2 regions of the Kitasatospora sp. NPDC048239 genome follow, and region 1 is predicted to be linked to the other one. Evidence: predicted binding sites of a transcription regulator. Region 1 holds the regulator's gene; the other holds the start of a gene.

Region 1 (9,832 bases):
CGACCACCTGGTGAAGGTCTTCCAGGCCGGCCACGGCGTCGACCTGTCCAAGGACAAGATGGCCCTGCAGCGTCTGCGCGAGGCCGCCGAGAAGGCCAAGATCGAGCTGTCCTCGTCCTCCGAGACCTCGATCAACCTGCCCTACATCACGGCCTCCGCCGAGGGCCCGCTGCACCTGGACGAGAAGCTCACCCGGGCCCAGTTCCAGCAGCTCACCGCCGACCTGCTGGAGCGCTGCAAGACGCCGTTCCACAACGTGATCAAGGACGCGGGCATCTCGCTCTCCGAGATCGACCACGTCGTCCTGGTCGGTGGCTCCACCCGGATGCCGGCCGTCGCCGAGCTCGTCAAGGAGATGACCGGCGGGCAGGACGCCAACAAGGGCGTCAACCCGGACGAGGTCGTCGCCATCGGCGCCGCGCTCCAGGCCGGTGTCCTCAAGGGCGAGGTCAAGGACGTCCTGCTGCTCGACGTCACCCCGCTGTCCCTCGGCATCGAGACCAAGGGCGGCATCATGACCAAGCTGATCGAGCGCAACACTACGATCCCGACCAAGCGCTCCGAGATCTTCACCACGGCCGAGGACAACCAGCCGTCCGTGCAGATCCAGGTGTACCAGGGCGAGCGCGAGATCGCCGCGTACAACAAGAAGCTCGGCATGTTCGAGCTGACCGGTCTCCCGCCGGCCCCCCGCGGCCTGCCCCAGATCGAGGTCACCTTCGACATCGACGCCAACGGCATCATGCACGTCGGCGCGAAGGACCTCGGCACCGGCAAGGAGCAGAAGATGACCGTCACCGGCGGCTCCGCGCTGCCGAAGGACGACATCGAGCGCATGATGCGCGAGGCCGAGCAGTACGCGGAGGAGGACCACAAGCGCCGCGAGTCGGTCGAGACCCGCAACCAGGCCGAGCAGCTCGTCTACTCGACCGAGAAGTTCATCGCGGACAACGCCGACAAGCTCCCGGCCGACGTCAAGGCCGAGGTCGAGGCCGCCATCGGCGAGCTCAAGGAGGCCCTGAAGGGCGAGGACATCGCGGCCATCCGCGAGGCGACCGAGAAGGTCTCCACCACCGCCCAGAAGCTCGGCCAGGCGCTCTACGCCAACGCCGACGCCGCCTCCTCCGCCCCGGCCGACGACGCCGCCGGTGCCAAGGACGACGACGTCGTCGACGCCGAGATCGTGGACGACGAGAAGCCCAAGGGCGGTGCGGCATGACGGAGAAGCCGCAGGGTGCTGAGCCCGGCGACGACTCCGCCGCCGAGGAGGCCGTGATCAAGGCGGCCGAGGAGGCCGCCGCGGCCGGGGACTCCGCCGGGGACGACGCCGCCACGGCCAAGCGCGAGCTGGCCGAGCGGACCGCCGACCTCCAGCGCCTCCAGGCCGAGTACCAGAACTACCGCAAGCGGGTCGAGCGCGACCGTCTGACGGTCCGCGAGATCGCGGTCTCCAACATCCTGGAGTCCCTGATCCCGGTGCTGGACGACATCGGCCGGGCCCGCGAGCACGGCGAGGTGACGGGCGGCTTCAAGTCCGTCGCCGAGTCGCTCGAGACGGTCGTGGCCAAGCTGGGCCTGCAGCAGTTCGGCAAGGAGGGCGAGCCCTTCGACCCGACCATGCACGAGGCGCTCATGCACAGCTACTCCTCGGACGTCACCGAGGACACCTGTGTCCAGATCCTCCAGCCCGGCTACCGGATCGGCGAGCGGATCATCCGCCCGGCGATGGTGGCGGTCGCGGAGCCCCAGCCGGGCACCCAGACCACCTCCGGGCCGGACGCCGAGTCGTCGAAGTCCGCGGAGTCGGACAAGGCCGACGGTGGCGCGGACAGCTGAACACCCTTGCGCTGCGGAGTCGTACACCGTCGTCCCGTACGGCGTACGACTCCGCGGCGCGCTCGCTATTGACACCGCAGGTGGCACTGCACTGACTATGGGTCTCGGGAGGTGGCGGCAGCCATGAGCGGCAAGGACTACGTGGAGAAGGACTACTACAAGGTCCTCGGCGTGCCCAAGGACGCCTCCGCCACCGAGATCAAGAAGACCTACCGCAAGCTGGCGCGCGAGTTCCACCCCGACGCCAACAAGGGCGACGTCAAGGCCGAGGACCGGTTCAAGGACATCTCCGAGGCGTATGACGTCCTGTCGGACGAAAAGCGCCGCAAGGAGTACGACGAGGCGCGCACCCTCTTCGCCAACGGCGGCTTCCGCTCCGGCGGCCCCGGCAACGGCAACCACAGCTTCGACTTCGGGGACCTCTTCAGCGGCAGCCAGGGCGGCGGCGGGGGCGGGATCGGCGACGTCTTCGGCGGCCTGTTCAACCGCGGCGGCACCCGGCAGGCCCAGCCCCGGCGCGGCGCCGACGTCGAGACCGAGGTGACGCTCTCCTTCGAGGAGGCGGTGGACGGCGCGACCGTCCCGCTGCGGATGACCAGTCAGGCCCCCTGCCGCACCTGCAACGGCACCGGCGCCAGGACCGGCACCACCCCCCGGGTCTGTCCGACCTGCGTCGGCGCCGGCACCGTCAGCCGCGGCCAGGGCGCCTTCGCGCTCTCCGAGCCGTGCCGGGACTGCCGCGGCCGGGGCATGATCGTCGACGACCCGTGCCCCGACTGCCACGGCAGCGCCAAGGCCACCTCGGCCCGTACCATGCAGGTCCGGATCCCCGCCGGCGTCCAGGACGCCCAGCGGATCCGCCTCAAGGGCAAGGGCGCCCAGGGCGAGCGAGGCGGCGTCTCCGGCGACCTCTACGTCACCGTCCACGTCGACACCCACCCGGTCTTCGGGCGCAAGGGCGACAACCTGACCGTGACGGTACCGGTCACCTTCCCCGAAGCGGCTCTCGGCGGCACCATCGAGGTACCGACGCTCAACGGCCCCTCGGTGAAGCTCAAGCTGCCCGCCGGCAGTGCCAACGGCCTCACCCTGCGGGCCCGCGGAAAGGGCGCCACCCGCAAGGACGGCACCCGCGGCGACCTCCTGGTCACCGTGGAGGTCGCGGTGCCGCAGGCCGTCACCGGTGACGCGCTGACGGCACTGGAGCAGTACCGCGAGGCCACCGCCTCCGACGACCCGCGAGCCGCCCTGTTCCGGGCGGCGAAGGGAGCGTGACGACCAGATGATCCACGACAGCGGCCCCATCGGCCCCGGTATCGGCGAGGGTCTCCCCGGCAGCGCCCCGCGCGCCCGCCGCGCCGCCCCGCCGCCGCAGTACGTCCTCACCGAGGACACCCCGGTCTACGTGATCTCGGTCGCCGCCGAGCTCTCCGGCCTGCACCCGCAGACCCTGCGCCAGTACGACCGCCTCGGTCTGGTCTGCCCCGACCGGACGGCCGGCCGCGGTCGGCGCTACTCCGCCCGGGACATCCAGCAGCTGCGCGAGGTCCAGCGCCTCTCCCAGGACGAGGGCATCAACCTGGCCGGCATCAAGCGGATCATCGAGCTGGAGAACCAGGTCACCGCCCTCCAGTCCCGGATCGCCGAGCTCGCCGACTCGCTCGAGGGCGCGGCCACCGCGCTCCAGCAGCGGGAGGCCGCCGTCCACGCCTCCTACCGCCGCGACCTCGTCCCGTACCAGCCGCCGACCCAGTCCAGCGCCCTCGTGGTGTGGCGGCCGAAGCGCTGACGCGGCCTCGATGCCCGTACCGCCGGTTCCCCTCTGTCCGGGGGGTGCCGGCGGCTTGCGTCTGGTGAGAGAGTGCTGCTTCCGGGCCACCGTCGGGCGGCCTGCGCTCTCACCGGGCCGGGCGCCGGATCGAGGTCTCCGTTTAGGATCCCCCGAGACAACGGACCTCAGTCGCGTTGACGAATTGTCCGGTCGACGACAAGGAGCCCGCAATGAGTGATCGAGAGCAGCTGGTGAACAACCACGGTCGGTCACACATACTGTCCTCCGATGCCCGCAGGCTCTACCTGAAGGCGTTGAACGAGGACGGCCGGCTCAGCCGCGGCGGCTGTGCACCGGACGAGGGCGCCGCGCTCGACGAGCTGCTGGAACTCGGACTCCTGATATCCGACCTGGACGAGCCCGGCTCACTGATCGCCGCCGACCCGGCCAAGCTCGCCGCCAGCCTGAGCCACACCTGGCAGCGGCAGGCGCTCGACCTGCTGTCCCGCGCGGTGGCAATTCCCGGGGACCTGAACGAGCTGGCGGAGGCCTTCCACAACCCCGACCAGAGCGGCGGGCCGATCGAATACGTCCAGGGCCGCGCGCTGATCAACCAGCGGGTCCAGCAGGCCATGGCCAGTGAGATAACCGAGGGTCTCGCCATGCAGCCTGGCGGACCGCGGCCGTCCGAACTGCTGACCTCGTTCATGAAACGCGACCTGGACATCATCCGCCAGGGGGCGTCCATGCGGACGATCTACAACGCCAGCACCAGGCACCACCAACCCACCAGGGATTACGTCTCGACCCTGGCCAAAGAGGGCTGGCAATTCAGGACCCTGGACGAGCCCTATGCCCGACTGCTCATCGTCAATCGCCGACTGGCGGTGATACCGGTCATGGGCGACCACCTGGCCGCCTTCGTCCACGACTCCGCGGTCATCGATTTCCTGGCCCAAGAGGTCTTCGAGCGGAACTGGAGCAGGGCTCTGGATTTCGACGGCGATCGGACCATTCCGCACCAGGTCGTCTCGCAGCTCCGCCAGACGATTATCGACCTGTTGTTGTCGGGTACCAATCACCGGGTAATCGCACGGCGCCTCGGAATAAGCGAGCGAACGCTTGCCCGGCATATTGCGGAACTGCGTGAGGAATACAACGTGGACTCGCTCTTCCAGCTCGGCCACGCACTCGGCCAGGCGGCCAGGACGGGCCACGAACCACGCCAGTAGGCGGCCCCCGTGGTCCCGGCACCGGGAAGAGGCAGTGAAAAGCCGGCCGACGACGCACCGAACGTCGCTGTGCGCCCTAAGCCCGCACAGGCTCAGGGCAGGCCCGGGGCGACCACCGCCCGCACAGGCGGCACCCGCTCAGGAATCCGTCGACCGGTTCGCGTCGGCCCGCACGCCCTCGGCATGCGGTCCTCCACCCGGTCGGGACGCCTCACGCACCCGGGCCGATCAGCACATCACCAGTGAAAGTCGTCCATCATGAGCTGCACCTGGGGCTTGGCGGCAGCCTCATTCACGGTCTCAGCCTGCGCACTGCCGGCCGCAAGCGAGCCGACAACCAGAAGAGAGACGCCGACAACGGCAGACAGCACGGCCTTACGGGCAAGTCGGTACATACGAGACACGGACTTACGCCTCCTTCTCCAGCTCCACGAGCGTGGACCAATAGCACTAACGTCCACATGATGCCGCACACCTTGCCGCAGTGTCATCTCCCCCATGGCATCAGGAGCGTCATCTCTCTGCCAGGCATCCAGATGACAGGGCGGACCGCTGGACGGGGCCGCCGGCACTGATAGACGATCAGTTCGCTCCCGATGGTCCAGGACCGGCAGCAAATCTTGCCGCTGTACCGTCAAATATCAGCCCTGGTTCAGTGACAGATTCTTTGAAGCAGCAACTAACCGCAGCGCCTGCCGGCACCGCATCCTCCACCCGGTCGGCCTTCCCCCCGGAGTCGACAATGACCGAGCCCTACCTGCGTCACCACGACAGCCAGGCCCCCGAGGGCCGGCGTGCACGAGTGTTCCTGGCCGCGCCGCTGATGCGGCTGACCGGGCCGGCGGACAGCGTGGTGACCCTGGCCAGCCGGACGCGGCTGACGACGCTTCGCACCACGCTGCTGCGCAGCGGTGCCGCCGTGTACAGCGCGCACCACAGCGACGCCTGGACGGTGGCCGGCCGGGCCCCCGAGCCGCGGGTGCCCTCCGACTTCCGCGCGATGCAGTCCGCCGACCTGGTCTTCGCGTACGTCGGCGCCCCGCTCTCCGCCGGGGTGAGCCTGGAGCTGGGCTGGGCCTCGGCGCTGCGCAAGCCGGTCGTGCTGCTGGTCGACGAGGCGATCACGCACAACCCGCTGATCGCCACCATCGAGCAGGTCGCTCCCGTCCTGCCGCTGGTCTTCGACGACACCTGGTCCCAGGAGGCCCTCCACCACACCGTGGAGACCGCCCTCGACTGGGCCGGCATGGCGCTCTCCCTGCGCGAGGGCTTCTGGACCGCCCCCGGCGAGCAGTTCAGCGTCCCCCGGCAGCAGCCCCCGGCCGTCGGTCCGACCGGCTACTGGCCGACGGGTGCCGCCACCGGCTGACCGCGGCTCACGCACCGGGCTCCCCCGCCCCGGCCGCTCGCGCGGCTCATCCACGGTGCTCGCCCCGCATCCGCCAGCCGAGCTGGAACAGCGTCTGCACGCCGTGCCGGGAGCGCAGCCGGGAGATGTGGGCGGCGATCGTCCGCTCGCTGAGGCCCAGCCGGGTCGCGACGGCGCGCTGGGTGAGGCCGGCCGCCAGCAGGCGGCCAATCCGGACGGTCACCGGGTCCGCCGGGGCGGCGGACCAGTCGACGACGGTGGCGCGGGCCCAGTCGCGTTCGAAGACGCCGACCAGGAAGGCGACCGCGGCCGGATCGTGGACGAAGACCGCCTTGGTGTCGTCGTCCGCGGCGGCGACCACGGCCACCGTCCGGTCGAAGACCAGCATCCGCCGGTAGGGCTCGTCCAGGACCCGGACCCGGGCGCCGTGCCCGGTCATCACGGCGGCGTACTGCACGACCGCCCGGTCGGCGGCGGCGACCGGCTGGTAGAGGGTGCGCATGGCGCTGCCGCGTCTCAGCAGCGCGATGTCCTGCGGCATCGCCATCCGCAGGCCGGCCGCCGGGCGTTGGCCCGGCTGGGCGGCCAGCAGCTCCTCCTTGCAGTCGGAGAGCAGCTCGGCGACGCGCTGGCGGATGGTGACGCCGCCCTCGACGTGGGTGGCCTCGCCCGAGGGCGAGGTCGGGCGGGTCACGGCGTCGTAGGCCTGCGCGAGCGGTTCCAGGACCTCCGGCAGCCGCTCGGCGCCGACCAGCAACCGGGTGGCCTCGCTGCGCAGTTCGGCACCGAGGCGGTCGCCGGCCGAGCGCGGGCTGACCGCGCTGTAGCCGGTCGCGGTCGGGGCCAGCAGGCCGAGGTCCAGCAGGCCGTCCAGTGCGGCGCCGGCCTCGGGGGTGAGGTCGGTGAGGTCGGCCGCGTGCAGGTGTCCGCCGGCCGCCACGGCGGCGAGGTAGAGGGCCCGTTCGGCAGCGCCGGGCTCGTCACTCACCTCGGCCTCCCCGCATCAGCCAGCCGAGTTGGAACAGCGTCTGGGCGCCGTGCCGGTCGCGCAGCCGGGAGATGTGGCCGGCCACGGTCCGCTCGCTCAGACCGAGGCGGTTGGCGACGGCCCGCTGGGTGAGGCCCCTGGCCAGCAGCCGGCCGACCCGGTCGGGGGCGTTGTGCGCGGGGCCGTGGGCGAGGGCGGCGGCCCAGTCGGTGGTGTCGGCGCGGGCCCAGTCGCGTTCGAAGGCGCCGACCAGGAAGGCGATCGCGGCGGGGTCGGAGATGAAGGCGGCGGTGCTGTGGTCCTCGTTGGCGGAGATCACCGCGACCGTGCGGTCGAAGACCATGATCCGCTGGAACGGCTCGTCCAGGACCCGGATGAGCGAGCCGTGCCGGGTGACCTCGTCCGCGTAGGCGAGGGCGGCCGGCTCGGAGACCGCGATCGGCTGGTAGATGGTGCGCAGCGAGCAGCCGCGCTGCAGCAGCTGGACGTCCTGGAGGACGGCGATCTGCAGGGCGTCGGGCGGGCGGTGGCCGGGCTGGGCGGTGAGCACCTCCTCGCGGCAGTCGGAGACCAGTTGGGAGATCCGCTGGCGGATGTGGACGTGGCCCTCGATGTGGACGGCGCCGCCGGAGCTCTCGGACGGGCGGCGCATCCCGTCGTAGGCCCGGGTGAGGGAGTCCAGGGCGCCCGGGAGGTTCTCGGCCCGGACCAGCAACCGGGTGGCCTCGCTGCGCAGTTCGGCGCCGAGGCGGTCGCTGACCGAGCGCGGGCTGACGGCGGTGTAGCAGGAGTCCATCGGGTTGGGCATCAGCAGGCCGATGCCGACCAGTTGGCGCAGCGCGCCCTGCTCGGCCTCGACGGCGTCGGCGAAGGGGAGGCGGCCGCCGTCGGCGAGGATGGCCAGGTAGAGCTGCCGGGCCGCCTCGTCGGGCTCACCGCCGGCCGGGCCTGTGCCCGGATCGGCCGCCGGATCCGCCGTCACACGAACACTCCCTGCCGGATGGTTCTCGGATCTGCCTGGGCCCCCGCACGCCGTCCGCTCGTGATCGCGGCGGCGGGTACGGGGCGTGATCACGGTATCGGGAGTCGGCGGACCCCCGGGGCCCGGGTGCCGTCGCACGCCGGGCTGCCGGGGGCCGCCGGTACACGCCGAGGTCAGGGCGATTCCGGCGAGGCGGAGCAGCAACGCCTCGCCGACTCCGGTCCCGGGGGCCATCACCACACATGGCGTCCCGGCCGGCGCTCTTCCCCCCGATATGCAGGTACGGACGTACCATTCGCATCCAGTTTTGAAGAGCAAGTCGCCACCATCGGGCTGCGGTTGCCCGGTCGACCCTGGCGTGACTCCACCCTCACAGCGTGACGGCCGGTGAACAAGTGCCGCCCTGCTGCATGTTCTCGCAATTGCAGGAACCTGCAGCGGCCGCCCGGCCCCGGCTCTCGCGCGAAGCGGCGCCGACGGGTAAAAGCACTGGTCAGCTGGGTGGGTCGCGGAGTCCTAGGCTCCGGGCCGTACTGGCGGGTAGCCTTCCGGCCGGCTCGGACGGGCCGACGGGACCAGCGCCTCCCTCATGGATCATGCCGGGCGCGCCGATCCACAAGAGAGGCCCTAGCGCGCGAGCAGTCGCCCGCCCGCGAGGCCGGCGGCGGTGCCCCAGGCGGCGACGGCCCAGGTGGCGGCCAGCAGCACGAACAGCCCGGCCGCGAGGCCGGTGAACCCGGCGAAGCCGGTGTGCCGGGCGAGGGCGGCGGAGCCGGTGACGCAGGTGCCCACCGGGAAGGTGAACGCCCACCAGGTCATCGCGAAGGGCATCCCGGCGCGGCGGGCCCGCAGGTTGACGGCGGTCGCGATCACCAGCCAGAGCATCGCGACTCCGAGCACCGCGACCCCGTACAGCTCGGCGATGGCGAGTGCGGCGGGGGCCAGCCGCGGGGTGACCGGGCGGGCGGCGTCGGCGAGCTGGTGGACGGCGGTGGTGGACTGGCCGAGCGGGCCGAGCACCAGGAACAGCGACGGGGTGAGCACCAGGCTGGGCAGCTTGCTGTGGACGAGCCCGGTGAGCACCAGCGGCAGCAGCGCGAGGGTGGCCAGCAGGCCGATCCCGAACAGCGCGTAACAGCCGTACAGCAGGGCCTCCTGGGCGGCGCCGGCCGGCAGGTGCGGGATGAGCGCGGGGCCGGTGGAGGAGGCCACCAGCGGGGCGACCACGGGCAGCAGCCAGGTGGGGTTGGCCTCCAGCGGGGAGACCGGGTGCCGGGTGATCATCAGGTACGGGATGCCGGCCGCGACGGCCAGTGCGTACAGGGCGCCGACACCCCACAGCACCGCGTCGAGGACGACGGCCGGGCCGGTGCCGATCACCCGGGAGCCGAGCAGCAGCGTCCCGAGCCCGACCGAGAGCAGGGCCATCGGCGGGCAGCCGTAGAAGACCGCGGTGGCCGCGTTGTCCAGCAGCTGGGCCCGGGCGGCTTCGCGGTGCCGGGTGAGGTGGACCAGCCGGGCGGTTCCGAGCACCAGCAGGGCGGCCAGCCCGAGCGCCCACATCAGCTCGCCGAAGCCGATCAGTCCGGGCAGCTCGACCGGGAGGACGGCGGCGGCGTTGCCGAGGATCGCCGTGCCCATGACGGCGGCGTAC
Region 2 (9,832 bases), on a different contig from region 1:
CCATCGCCCCGGTCTGCCAGGAGACCCAGTCGTAGTTCTTGCCGGCCAGGGTGATCCAGATCATCAGCAGGCTGACCGCGCCGGTGACGACCAGTGCGCCCAGGTAGTCGATCCTGACCTTGCGCTTGACCACCGGCAGCTTGAGGGTCCGCTGGAGCACCGCGATCGCGGCCAGCGCGAACGGGATGCCGATGTAGAAGCACCACCGCCAGCCGAGCCAGGAGGTGTCCACGATGACGCCGCCGATCAGCGGGCCGCCGATGGTGGCCAGGGCGAACACGGCGCCGAAGTAGCCGCTGTAGCGCCCGCGCTCGCGCGGCGGGACCATCGCGGCCAGGCAGATCTGCGCCAGCGCGGTGACACCGCCGGCGCCGATGCCCTGGAGCGCGCGGCAGGCGATCAGCTCGCCGGTGTTCTGGGAGAGGCCGGCCAGCGCCGAGGAGCCGATGTAGATGACCAGCGCGATCTGCAGCAGCAGCTTCTTGCTGGCGAGGTCGGAGAGCTTGCCCCAGATCGGGGTGGAGGCGGTGAGGGTGAGCAGCGTCGCGGTGATCACCCAGGTGTAGGCGGACTGCCCGCCGTGCAGGTCGGTGAGGATGTGCGGCAGCGCGTTGGAGACCACGGTCGACGAGAGCACGGCCACGAAGAGGCCGAGCAGCAGGCCGGACAGCGCCTCCATCACCTGCCGGTGCGTCATGGGTCGGTCGTCGGCGAGGGCGGCTCCGGTCGCGGCGGGTGCGGCGAGGGTCATCTGGGTCCTTCGGGGTACGGGAGGCAGGGCGCGAAAAACCGTTGCCTCAGGCAACCATAAGCCTGATGGTTGACTAAGGCAACTTTCTTCAAGCCCCGGCAAAGTCCCGGCGCCGTCAGGCCCCGACGCCCTCCCCGACCACGTCGTTGAAGCGGTGCAGCAGCTCGGCGAATCGCACCACGTCCTCCTCGGGCCAGCCGCCCATCACCTCGCGCACCCGCGCCATCCGGGCGCCCCGCGCCTCCAGGAACCGCCGCCGGCCGTCCGCGGTCAGCGAGACCAGCGCGGCCCGCCGGTCCTGCGGGTCGGCCTCGCGGGCCACCAGGCCCAGCTCCTCCAGCGCCCTGATCTGCCGGCTCACGGTGGCCTTGCCCACCGCGAAGTGCACGCCGACGTCCGTCACCCGCACCGGTCCGGCCTGCTCGATGTACGCGAGCAGGCTGTACGCCATGCCCTCCAGCCGGGGGTGCACCCGCCGGGACATCTCCGCCACCCGGGCCCGGCCGCGCCGGAACAGCAGCGCGACCTCGCGCTCAACCGCCATCAGGGGTTCCTCGTCGCCGGGCGCACCGGCCGCACTTGCCGCACTCACCGCGCCAGTATCCCGCAGCGGTCCCGGCCGGAACGCGGCGCGGGATCCCCGATCGACCAACTACTTGATGATATGAAGTATCCGTTTTTCACTCATACGTTAGGAGATGTCGATGACCGCCCCACGGCAGGGACTCGTCGCCGAACTGAAGGATGCGGTCACCCCCCGCACGGCACTGCTGGTGATCGCCGTGCTGCTGCTCCAGCTCGGGTTCATCACCTCGTACGTCGGCGCCCTGCACGACCCCAGCCCGCACGAGCTGTCGATCGCGGTGGTCGCGCCGCCCCAGGTCTCCCCCAAGCTGGTCGAGGCACTGGAGGCGGTGCCCGACGACGCCGTGCGGGCCGTCACCGCGCCCGACGCCGCGACCGCCACCGAGCGGATCAAGGACGAGAAGATCTACGCCGCGCTGGTGGTGGACCCGGCCGGCACCGAGGACACCCTGCTGGTCGCCAACGCCCGCGGACCGGCCGCCGCCCGGGCCGCCGAGACCATCGTCACCGCCCTGGACAAGTCCCAGGGCCGGACGGTCAAGGTCCAGGACGTGGTGCCGCTGGCCAAGGGCGACACCAACGGGCTCTCCTCCTTCTACCTGGTGATCGGCTGGTGCGTCGGGGGCTACCTGGTCGCCTCGATCCTCGGCATCAGCGCCGGTGCGCTGCCCGCCAACCCCAACCGGGCGCTGATCCGGCTCGGCAGCCTGGCGCTGTACTCGGTCGCGGCGGGCATCGGCGGCGCGGTCATCGTCGGGTCGGTGCTGAACGCCCTGCCCGGCTCGATCTGGGGGCTGGCCGCTCTGGGCGCCCTGGTGGTCTTCGCGGTCGGCGCCGTCACCATGGCGCTGGAGTGCCTGTTCGACATCGTCGGCATCGGGATCGCGGTGCTGCTCTTCGTGGTGCTCGGCAACCCCAGCGCGGGCGGGGTCTTCCCGCCGCCGATGATGCCGCCGTTCTGGCGGGCCATCGGCGCCTGGATCCCCAACGGCGCGGGCACCGACGCGGCCCGCTCGATCGCCTACTTCAACGCGGCCAACCTCACCATGCCGCTGCTGGTGCTCGCCGTCTGGGCGGCGCTCGGGGTCGCGGTGACCTTCGTCGCCGTGCTCCGCAAGCCGCGCTACGGCCGGGAGCTGGTCCACCCGTAGCCGGGGCCGCAGGCCTCTTCGGGCCTCAGGCCTCCAGGCGGCCCGGGTCGGCGACGATCGCCCGCACCACCCCGACCGCCGCACCCAGCAGCGGTCCGCGGCGGCCCAGCCGGGAGACCGTCAGCCGGTCCTCCGACCAGGGGCGGACGGTCACCCGGGCCGCCAGCTCGGCCCGCATCGCGGGCAGCAGCCAGGGCGCCAGCTGGGCGTAGCCGCCGCCCAGTACCACCTCGGCCGGGTCGAGCAGGTTGACCGCCCCGGCCGAGGCGGTGCCCAGCGCGGAGCCGGCCCCGGCCAGCGCCGCCCGCACCTCCTCGTCCCCGGCCTCGGCCCGCTCGGCGAGCAGCGCCACCCAGTCGCCCCGGACGCCCTCAAGGCCGGCCGCCCGCATCACCGCCGTCTCCCCCGCGTACTGCTCCAGGCAGCCGTACGCCCCGCAGGCGCAGAGCGGCCCGTCCGGGCGGATCGGCACGTGCCCCAGTTCGCCCGCGTAGCCGCGCGCCCCGCGCAGCAGCCGGCCGTCGACCACGATCGCCGAGCCGACCCCGGCCTCGGCGGAGACGTGCAGGAAGTCGTCCGGTGCGCCGCCCAGCCAGAGCTCGGCGAGCCCGCCCAGATTGGCCTCGTTGTCGGCGTCCATCGGCAGCTCGGCCAGCTGCTCCGCGCCGGCCGCCCGCAGTGCGAGCCGCAGCTCGGCGGCGATCGACACGTCCAGCCAGCCCAGGTTGGCGGCCCGCTGGAGCACCCCGCCACCCGTCCCGACCAGCCCGGGCACGGCCAGCGTCAGCCCGGCCGGGCGCAGGCCGGCGTCGACGGCGGCCCGCCGCAGCAGCTCGGCCAGGTCGGCCATCACGGCGGCCGGCCGGCGGTCCCGGTTTCGGATCTCCTGCCGGCGCCAGGCCCGGACCTCGCCGCGCAGGTCGACCACGCAGGCGCCCAGGTGCTCGACCCCGATCTCGGCGCCGAGGCCGCCCGGCCCCTGCGGGTCGAGGCCCAGCGCGGTGCCGGGCCGGCCGACCTTGCCGCTGGGCGCGGCCGGGCCCTCCTCGACCACCAGGCCGGCGCCGATCAGCTGCTCGGCGAGCGAGGAGACGGCCGCCCTGGTGAGCCCGGTCTCCGCGGCCACCTCGGCCCGGGAGCGCGGGGAGCGCGCGATCACCCCGAGGACCAGGGCCAGGTTGGACCGGCGCATGCCCTGCTGGCTGGCGGGCCCGGCCGGGGGCCGTTCCGTCTCGCGCATCGCCTTCACCCCGCTCCCGCACGTCCCGATGGGCCCGGATGCTTGCAGCCTAACCGCGTTCCGCCGACCGCTCCCGGCTGCGCGGCCGGCCCTGGGGCCCGCCTTCGGGCACGGGACCTAGCGGGCCTGGGCCGGCTGCTCCATCCGGGTGGCGGCCGGGTCGGGGCACCGGGTGAAGACCCAGCGCTGCATCGCCCAGTAGCGGAACAGCATCGCGATGAAGGTGCCGACGACCATCCCGCTGAGGAAGTCGGCGACCTCCTGGGTGAACGCGCCCACCTGGGGCTCGCGCAGGTCCAGGACGTAGCGCGAGAGGATCAGCGGGATGTCGTTGACCCCGATCGCCACCACGCTGACCAGCAGGAACAGCAGCACCTCCCGCTGGCGCCCGTTCGCCCGGAAGGACCACTGGCGGTTCAGCACATAGGAGACGGCGGTGGCGACCACCGTCGCGATGGTGAGCGCCACCACCGGCTTGTGCTGCAGCACGGTGAACTTCAGCGAGAAGTTGATCACCGTGGTCAGCGCGAAGCAGGTACCCCCGACCAGCAGGAACTTCACCAGCCTGCGGTGCCTGACCAGGAACGGGCGCAGCCCGGCCGGCACTCTGGCCAGGGCTCGCTGAGTGGGGGACGGCATCCTCGCAGTCTCGCACGAGGCCCCCCGACCCTCCCGTCCGGCGCGGAGCGCCCGGCCCCGTCCCGCCCGGGTCGGCCTGCACACCGCAGTACGCACAGTAAGAGGGGTCGGACACCGAGGCGGTCCGGCCCCGGACGGCGGCCGGCGGCCCGGCGGGGTGCCTCCCCCGCCGGGCCGCCCGGTGAGCGGTGGGCCGCGGTCAGACGGCCACCAGCACCTCGGCCGGCTCCAGGGCCAGCTTCAGCACCTCCCGGACGTCCGCGACCGGGTGGACGGTGAGCCGCTCCAGCACCTCGGCCGGGACGTCGTCCAGGTCGGCCTCGTTGCGCTTGGGGATGATCACCGTGCTGACCCCGGCCCGGTCGGCGGCGAGCAGCTTCTGCTTCACCCCGCCGATCGGCAGCACCCGCCCGGTCAGCGAGACCTCGCCCGTCATCGCCACGTCGGTGCGCACCCGGCGCCCGGAGAGCAGCGAGGCCAGCGCGGTCGTCATGGTGATGCCGGCGCTCGGCCCGTCCTTGGGCACCGCCCCGGCGGGGACGTGCAGGTGGACGCCGCGGTCCCGCAGCGAGGTGACCGGCAGCTCCAGCTCGGCGCCGCGCGAGCGCAGGAAGGAGAGCGCGATGTGCGCGGACTCCTTCATGACGTCCCCCAGCTGTCCGGTCAGGGTGAGCCCGGTGCCGCCGGTCTCGGCGTCGGCGAGCGAGGCCTCGATGTAGAGGACGTCGCCGCCGGCGCCGGTGACCGCGAGGCCGGTGGCCACCCCGGGGACGGCGGTGCGCCGCTCGGCCGGCTCCTGGGCGGCCTCGGGGACGTGGTGCGGCCGGCCGATCAGGGCCCGCAGCTCGTCGGCGCCGATCGCGGCGGGCAGCTTCCGCTCGCCCAGCTCGCTCTGCGCGGCGACCTTGCGCAGCACCCGGGCGATCGAGCGTTCGAGGTTGCGGACGCCCGCCTCGCGGGTGTACTCGCCGGCCAGCCGGCGCAGCGCCGCCTCGTCGACCGCGACCTCCTCGCTGCGCAGGCCCGCCTTCTCCAGCTGGCGCGGGAGCAGGTGGTCCCGGGCGATGACGACCTTCTCGTCCTCGGTGTAGCCGTCGAGCCGGACCAGCTCCATCCGGTCGAGCAGCGGCTCGGGGATGGCCTCCAGCACATTGGCGGTGGCGAGGAAGACCACGTCGGAGAGGTCCAGCTCGACCTCCAGGTAGTGGTCGCGGAAGGTGTGGTTCTGTGCCGGGTCCAGCACCTCCAGCAGTGCGGCCGCCGGGTCGCCCCGGTAGTCGGAGCCGACCTTGTCGATCTCGTCCAGCAGGACGACCGGGTTCATCGAGCCGGCCTCCTTGACGGCCCGCACCAGGCGGCCGGGCAGCGCGCCGACGTAGGTGCGCCGGTGGCCGCGGATCTCCGCCTCGTCCCGGACGCCGCCGAGCGCGACCCGGACGAACTTGCGCCCCATGGCGCGGGCCACCGACTCGCCGAGCGAGGTCTTGCCGACGCCGGGCGGGCCGACCAGCGCCAGCACCGCGCCGCCGCGCCGGCCGCCGACCAGGCCGAGCCCCTGGTCGGCCCGGCGCTTGCGCACCGCCAGGTACTCGACGATCCGGTCCTTGACGTCGGCGAGACCGGCGTGGTCCGCGTCCAGCACCGCGCGGGCGCCGGCGATGTCGTAGGCGTCCTCGGTGCGCTCGCTCCAGGGGAGCTCCAGGACGGTGTCCAGCCAGGTGCGGATCCAGGAGCCCTCGGGCGACTGGTCGGAGGCGCGCTCCAGCTTGTCGACCTCCTTGAGGGCGGCCTCGCGGACCTTCTCGGGCAGGTCCGCGGCCTCGACCCGGGCGCGGTAGTCGCCCTCCTCGTCGGCCGGGTCGCCGTTCAGCTCGGCCAGCTCCTTGCGGACGGCCTCCAGCTGGCGGCGGAGCAGGAACTCCTTCTGCTGCTTGGCGACGCCCTCCTCGACGTCCTTGCGGATGGTGTCGTTGACCTCCTCCTCGGCGAGGTGGTCGCGCAGCAGCGTCAGCGCGTACTCCAGGCGGGCCGTCTGGTCCGCCTCCAGCAGCACCTTGAGCTTCTGCTCGGCGGTGGCGAAGGACGCGTAGCCGATGTTGTCGGCCAGCTCGCCGACGCCCTCGATCTGGGCCACCCGGTCGACGATCTGCCAGGCGCCGCGCTTGCGCAGCCACTGGGTGGAGAGCGCCTTGTACTCCCTGACCAGCTCGGCGGAGCGGCCGGTCAGCGGGGTGGCGACGGCGGACTCGCGGAACGGCGTGGTCTCCACCCAGAGCGCGGCGCCGGGCCCGGTGGTGCCGGCGCCGATCCGGACCCGGCGCACGGCGCGGACCAGCGCGGCCGGCTGGCCGACACCGTTGGGGCCGTCGGCCAGCCGGCCGACCTGCTCGACGGTGGCGAGCGTGCCGACGGCCGCGTACGAGCCGTCCACCCGCGGGACGAGCAGTACCTCGGGCCGCCCGGCACCCACCGCCGCGCGGGCGGCCTCGACGGCGGCGCGCACCTCGGTGTCCTTGAGGTCCAACGGGACGACCATGCCCGGGAGCACGACCTCGTCGTCGAGCGGCAGCACGGGCAGGGTGAGCGGTGTGGACGTCGATGCCATGATCTCTCCCCAGTCAGCGAAGTTGAGCTGACCTGACTAAGGTTTGGCGGGCGCCGGATGTTCCCGGGGATTCGTTCGCCGTGAGCGAACAGGGAAGGGGTCGCGGGGGCCTGTCAAAACACCCGGCGTCGACCACCCGGCGCGGCCCGAAGGAGAGGGGCTACGCGCGGTCGAGGACCGCCGCGCCGGAGCCCGGGGCCCGCGAGGCCGCCGACTGGGCGCCGGACGCCACCCGGGAGCGCCGCAGCGGCAGCCGCCGGCCGGGGCCGCGGCGCAGCCAGCGCCAGAGCGCCACCCCGGCCAGCAGCGCCACCGGGTGGCCGACCCCGGTCACGAGGTCCCGGTCGGTGAGGATCTGGTCGGCGATCAGCGCCCCGGCCCCGCCGAGCGCCAGCAGCCTGCCGCCGGGCGGGAGCAGCCCGGCCAGCGCACCCAGGCTCGCCAGCACGCCGTAGCTGACGCCGATGTCCAGGTAGTCCAGTGCCGCGGACTCCATCCGCCCGGTCGCGACCGCGGCCAGCACCACCGCCTGGGACAGCACGGTGGCCGTGACGTGCCCGATCGCGAACACCGCGGCCGCCCGGGCCGCCCCGACGCGGCGCTCCAGCGGGGCGATGGTGAAGGCGAAGGCCCACAGGTAGGGCATCCAGACCGGACCGGCGACCCAGAAGCCGCTGAACAGCAGCGCACGCACGGGGTGGTGCAACAGGTTGTGCCCGTCCGAGCTGGACGCCTCCTGGAGGCGCAGCACCAGGTCCGGGTCCGCGAGCTTGGCGAAGGTGGTGGTGGCTCCGACCACCGCGAGGTAGCCGAGCGCGAAGGGGTTGCGCCGGGGCGTCGGCACCCGGGCCAGGATCCAGTCGGCGACGCCGGCCCGCAGACCGAGGCGCAGCATGCCGTACGGCGGCCCCGCGGAGGGCCCGACCTGCGGCCCGGGGCGCGATCCGGCCCGCACCGCATCCTTGCGCAGCTCCGCCATGCCGTCTCCGCTCCAGACCCCGCAGCCACCGGACCCGTCCGATGCCCAACGTACCGGCGCGCGCCGAAAATCCCACCCCCGCGACTTGTCGTGACCACGGTACGTCCCGGTCCTGGGAGCCAGCTGGGAATACCCCGTGAAAACGGTGTCCGACACGGGCTCGGCATTGGTACGGACCTGCACTCCGTTTACGCACGAGTAGTGGCCCTGACCGGCGGCTCGGCACCAAATCAACTGCATACGTACCGTTACGGAGTGAAAAATCGCCGGGTAAGGTATCGCCCCGTGCCCACTTGCGAGTGGGTCCGAGGGCGGCCGGACAGCCGGCCCACGGGCCGGAAATGTCCGGTCCACCTGCCGGGAAGCACCCGTTGTCCGTACGCTGCGAAGTGTGCGGGAGGGGTGGGCGGTCCACACCCGTCCCCCTGATCCGCACACACGACGGAGCGGGACGGCGGACCCGGCACAGTCCACGACGGAACAAGACTACGAGCGGAGCCCCGCCATCCCCACAGGTGGCCGGCCCGCAGCCCTGGGGGCGGTGGCGTGACCGTGACAGATATTCAGCAGGACAACAACAACAGCGGCGGCACGGTGAGCAGCCAGCGCAGAGTGCTGGTGGTGGAGGACGAGCCGACGATCGCCGAGTCGATCGCGGCCCGACTGGGCGCGGAGGGCTTCAAGGTCGCCGTGGCCCACGACGGCCCTGGCGCCGTCGACGGCTTCCACACCTGGCAGCCGGACCTGGTGGTCCTCGACATCATGCTGCCCGGCTTCGACGGCCTTGAGGTGTGCCGCCGGATCCAGGCCCAGCGCCCGGTGCCGGTACTGATGCTGACCGCGCGCGACGACGAGACGGACCTGCTGGTCGGCCTCGGCGTCGGAGCCGACGACTACATGACCAAACCCTTCTCCATGCGCGAGCTGGCGGCCCGGGTCAACGTCCTGCTGCGCCGCGTCGAGCGCGCCCAGCAGGCGGCCAGGACGCCCGCACTCGGCAGCCTGCGCTTCGGCGAACTGGAGATCGACCACGTGCAGCGCCGGGTCCGGCTGGCCTCGGGCGACGTCCACCTGACGCCGACCGAGTTCGACCTGCTCGCCTGCCTGGCCGCCCAGCCGCGCGCGGTACTCACCCGCGAGCAGCTGCTGGCCGAGGTCTGGGACTGGACGGACGCGTCCGGCACCCGCACCGTCGACAGCCACGTCAAGGCGCTGCGCCGGAAGATCGGCGCCAGCTGGATCCGCACCGTGCACGGCGTCGGCTACGCACTGGAGGCCCCGCTCTCCTAGCGGCGCCTCGGGCACCGGGCCTCCGGGGGGCCCGTGTCCCGAACCGCCGCTCGGACCACCGCGGGGGACCCACAGGGGACCCATGACCTTTCCACAGCAACGCAACGGGGACGCCGCCGGAGCGCGGCCGCCCACGCTGGCCACCCGCGCCGCCCGCCGGGTCTGGGCCGACATCCGGCCGCTCGACCCGGTCCGGTCCATCAAGGGCAAACTCGCCCTTCTGGTGATCGTCTCGGTCTTCCTGGCCACGGGCATGGTGGTCGTCGCGATCCGCTCGGAGACCCAGATCCGGATCATCATGGTCTTCTCCATGATCGCCTCACTGCTCTTCATGCAGTTCCTCGCGCACGGGCTGACCGCCCCGCTGCGCGACATGACCGCCGCCGCCCGCGCGATGGCCTCCGGCGACTACAGCCGCCGGGTCGAGGTGAGCTCGCGCGACGAGATCGGCGAACTGGCGGCCACCTTCAACCAGATGGCGTCCGACCTCGAAGCCGCCGACCGCCACCGCCGCGAGCTGGTCGCCAACGTCTCGCACGAGCTGCGCACGCCCATCGCCGCGCTGCGCGCCGTGCTGGAGAACGTCGTCGAC

The links. The regulator HspR, encoded in region 1, represses chaperone genes until heat shock. The targets are predictions, from matches to a motif close to TTGAGNNNNNNNNNCTCAA.
Region 2: the regulator HspR is predicted to act here: its motif matches at 6,994-7,012, upstream of lon (endopeptidase La).

What each region holds. Positions count from the first base shown of each region.
Region 1 covers NZ_JBICZP010000003.1:448,525-458,356, reverse strand. The annotation lists gene dnaK (molecular chaperone DnaK) at 1-1,219, shown strand, start outside; gene grpE (nucleotide exchange factor GrpE) at 1,216-1,836, shown strand; gene dnaJ (molecular chaperone DnaJ) at 1,960-3,111, shown strand; gene ACGFZP_RS09830 (heat shock protein transcriptional repressor HspR) at 3,119-3,625, shown strand; gene ACGFZP_RS09825 (hypothetical protein) at 3,838-4,839, shown strand; gene ACGFZP_RS09820 (hypothetical protein) at 5,076-5,243, opposite strand; gene ACGFZP_RS09815 (hypothetical protein) at 5,582-6,208, shown strand; gene ACGFZP_RS09810 (LuxR C-terminal-related transcriptional regulator) at 6,255-7,196, opposite strand; gene ACGFZP_RS09805 (LuxR family transcriptional regulator) at 7,189-8,178, opposite strand; gene ACGFZP_RS09800 (TDT family transporter) at 8,806-9,832, opposite strand, start outside.
Region 2 covers NZ_JBICZP010000002.1:520,732-530,563, reverse strand. The annotation lists gene ACGFZP_RS06485 (MDR family MFS transporter) at 1-751, opposite strand, end outside; gene ACGFZP_RS06480 (MarR family winged helix-turn-helix transcriptional regulator) at 867-1,343, opposite strand; gene ACGFZP_RS06475 (DUF3533 domain-containing protein) at 1,456-2,487, shown strand; gene ACGFZP_RS06470 (ROK family protein) at 2,513-3,727, opposite strand; gene ACGFZP_RS06465 (GtrA family protein) at 3,845-4,366, opposite strand; gene lon (endopeptidase La) at 4,566-6,971, opposite strand; gene ACGFZP_RS06455 (rhomboid-like protein) at 7,132-7,950, opposite strand; gene ACGFZP_RS06450 (response regulator transcription factor) at 8,503-9,240, shown strand; gene ACGFZP_RS06445 (sensor histidine kinase) at 9,323-9,832, shown strand, end outside.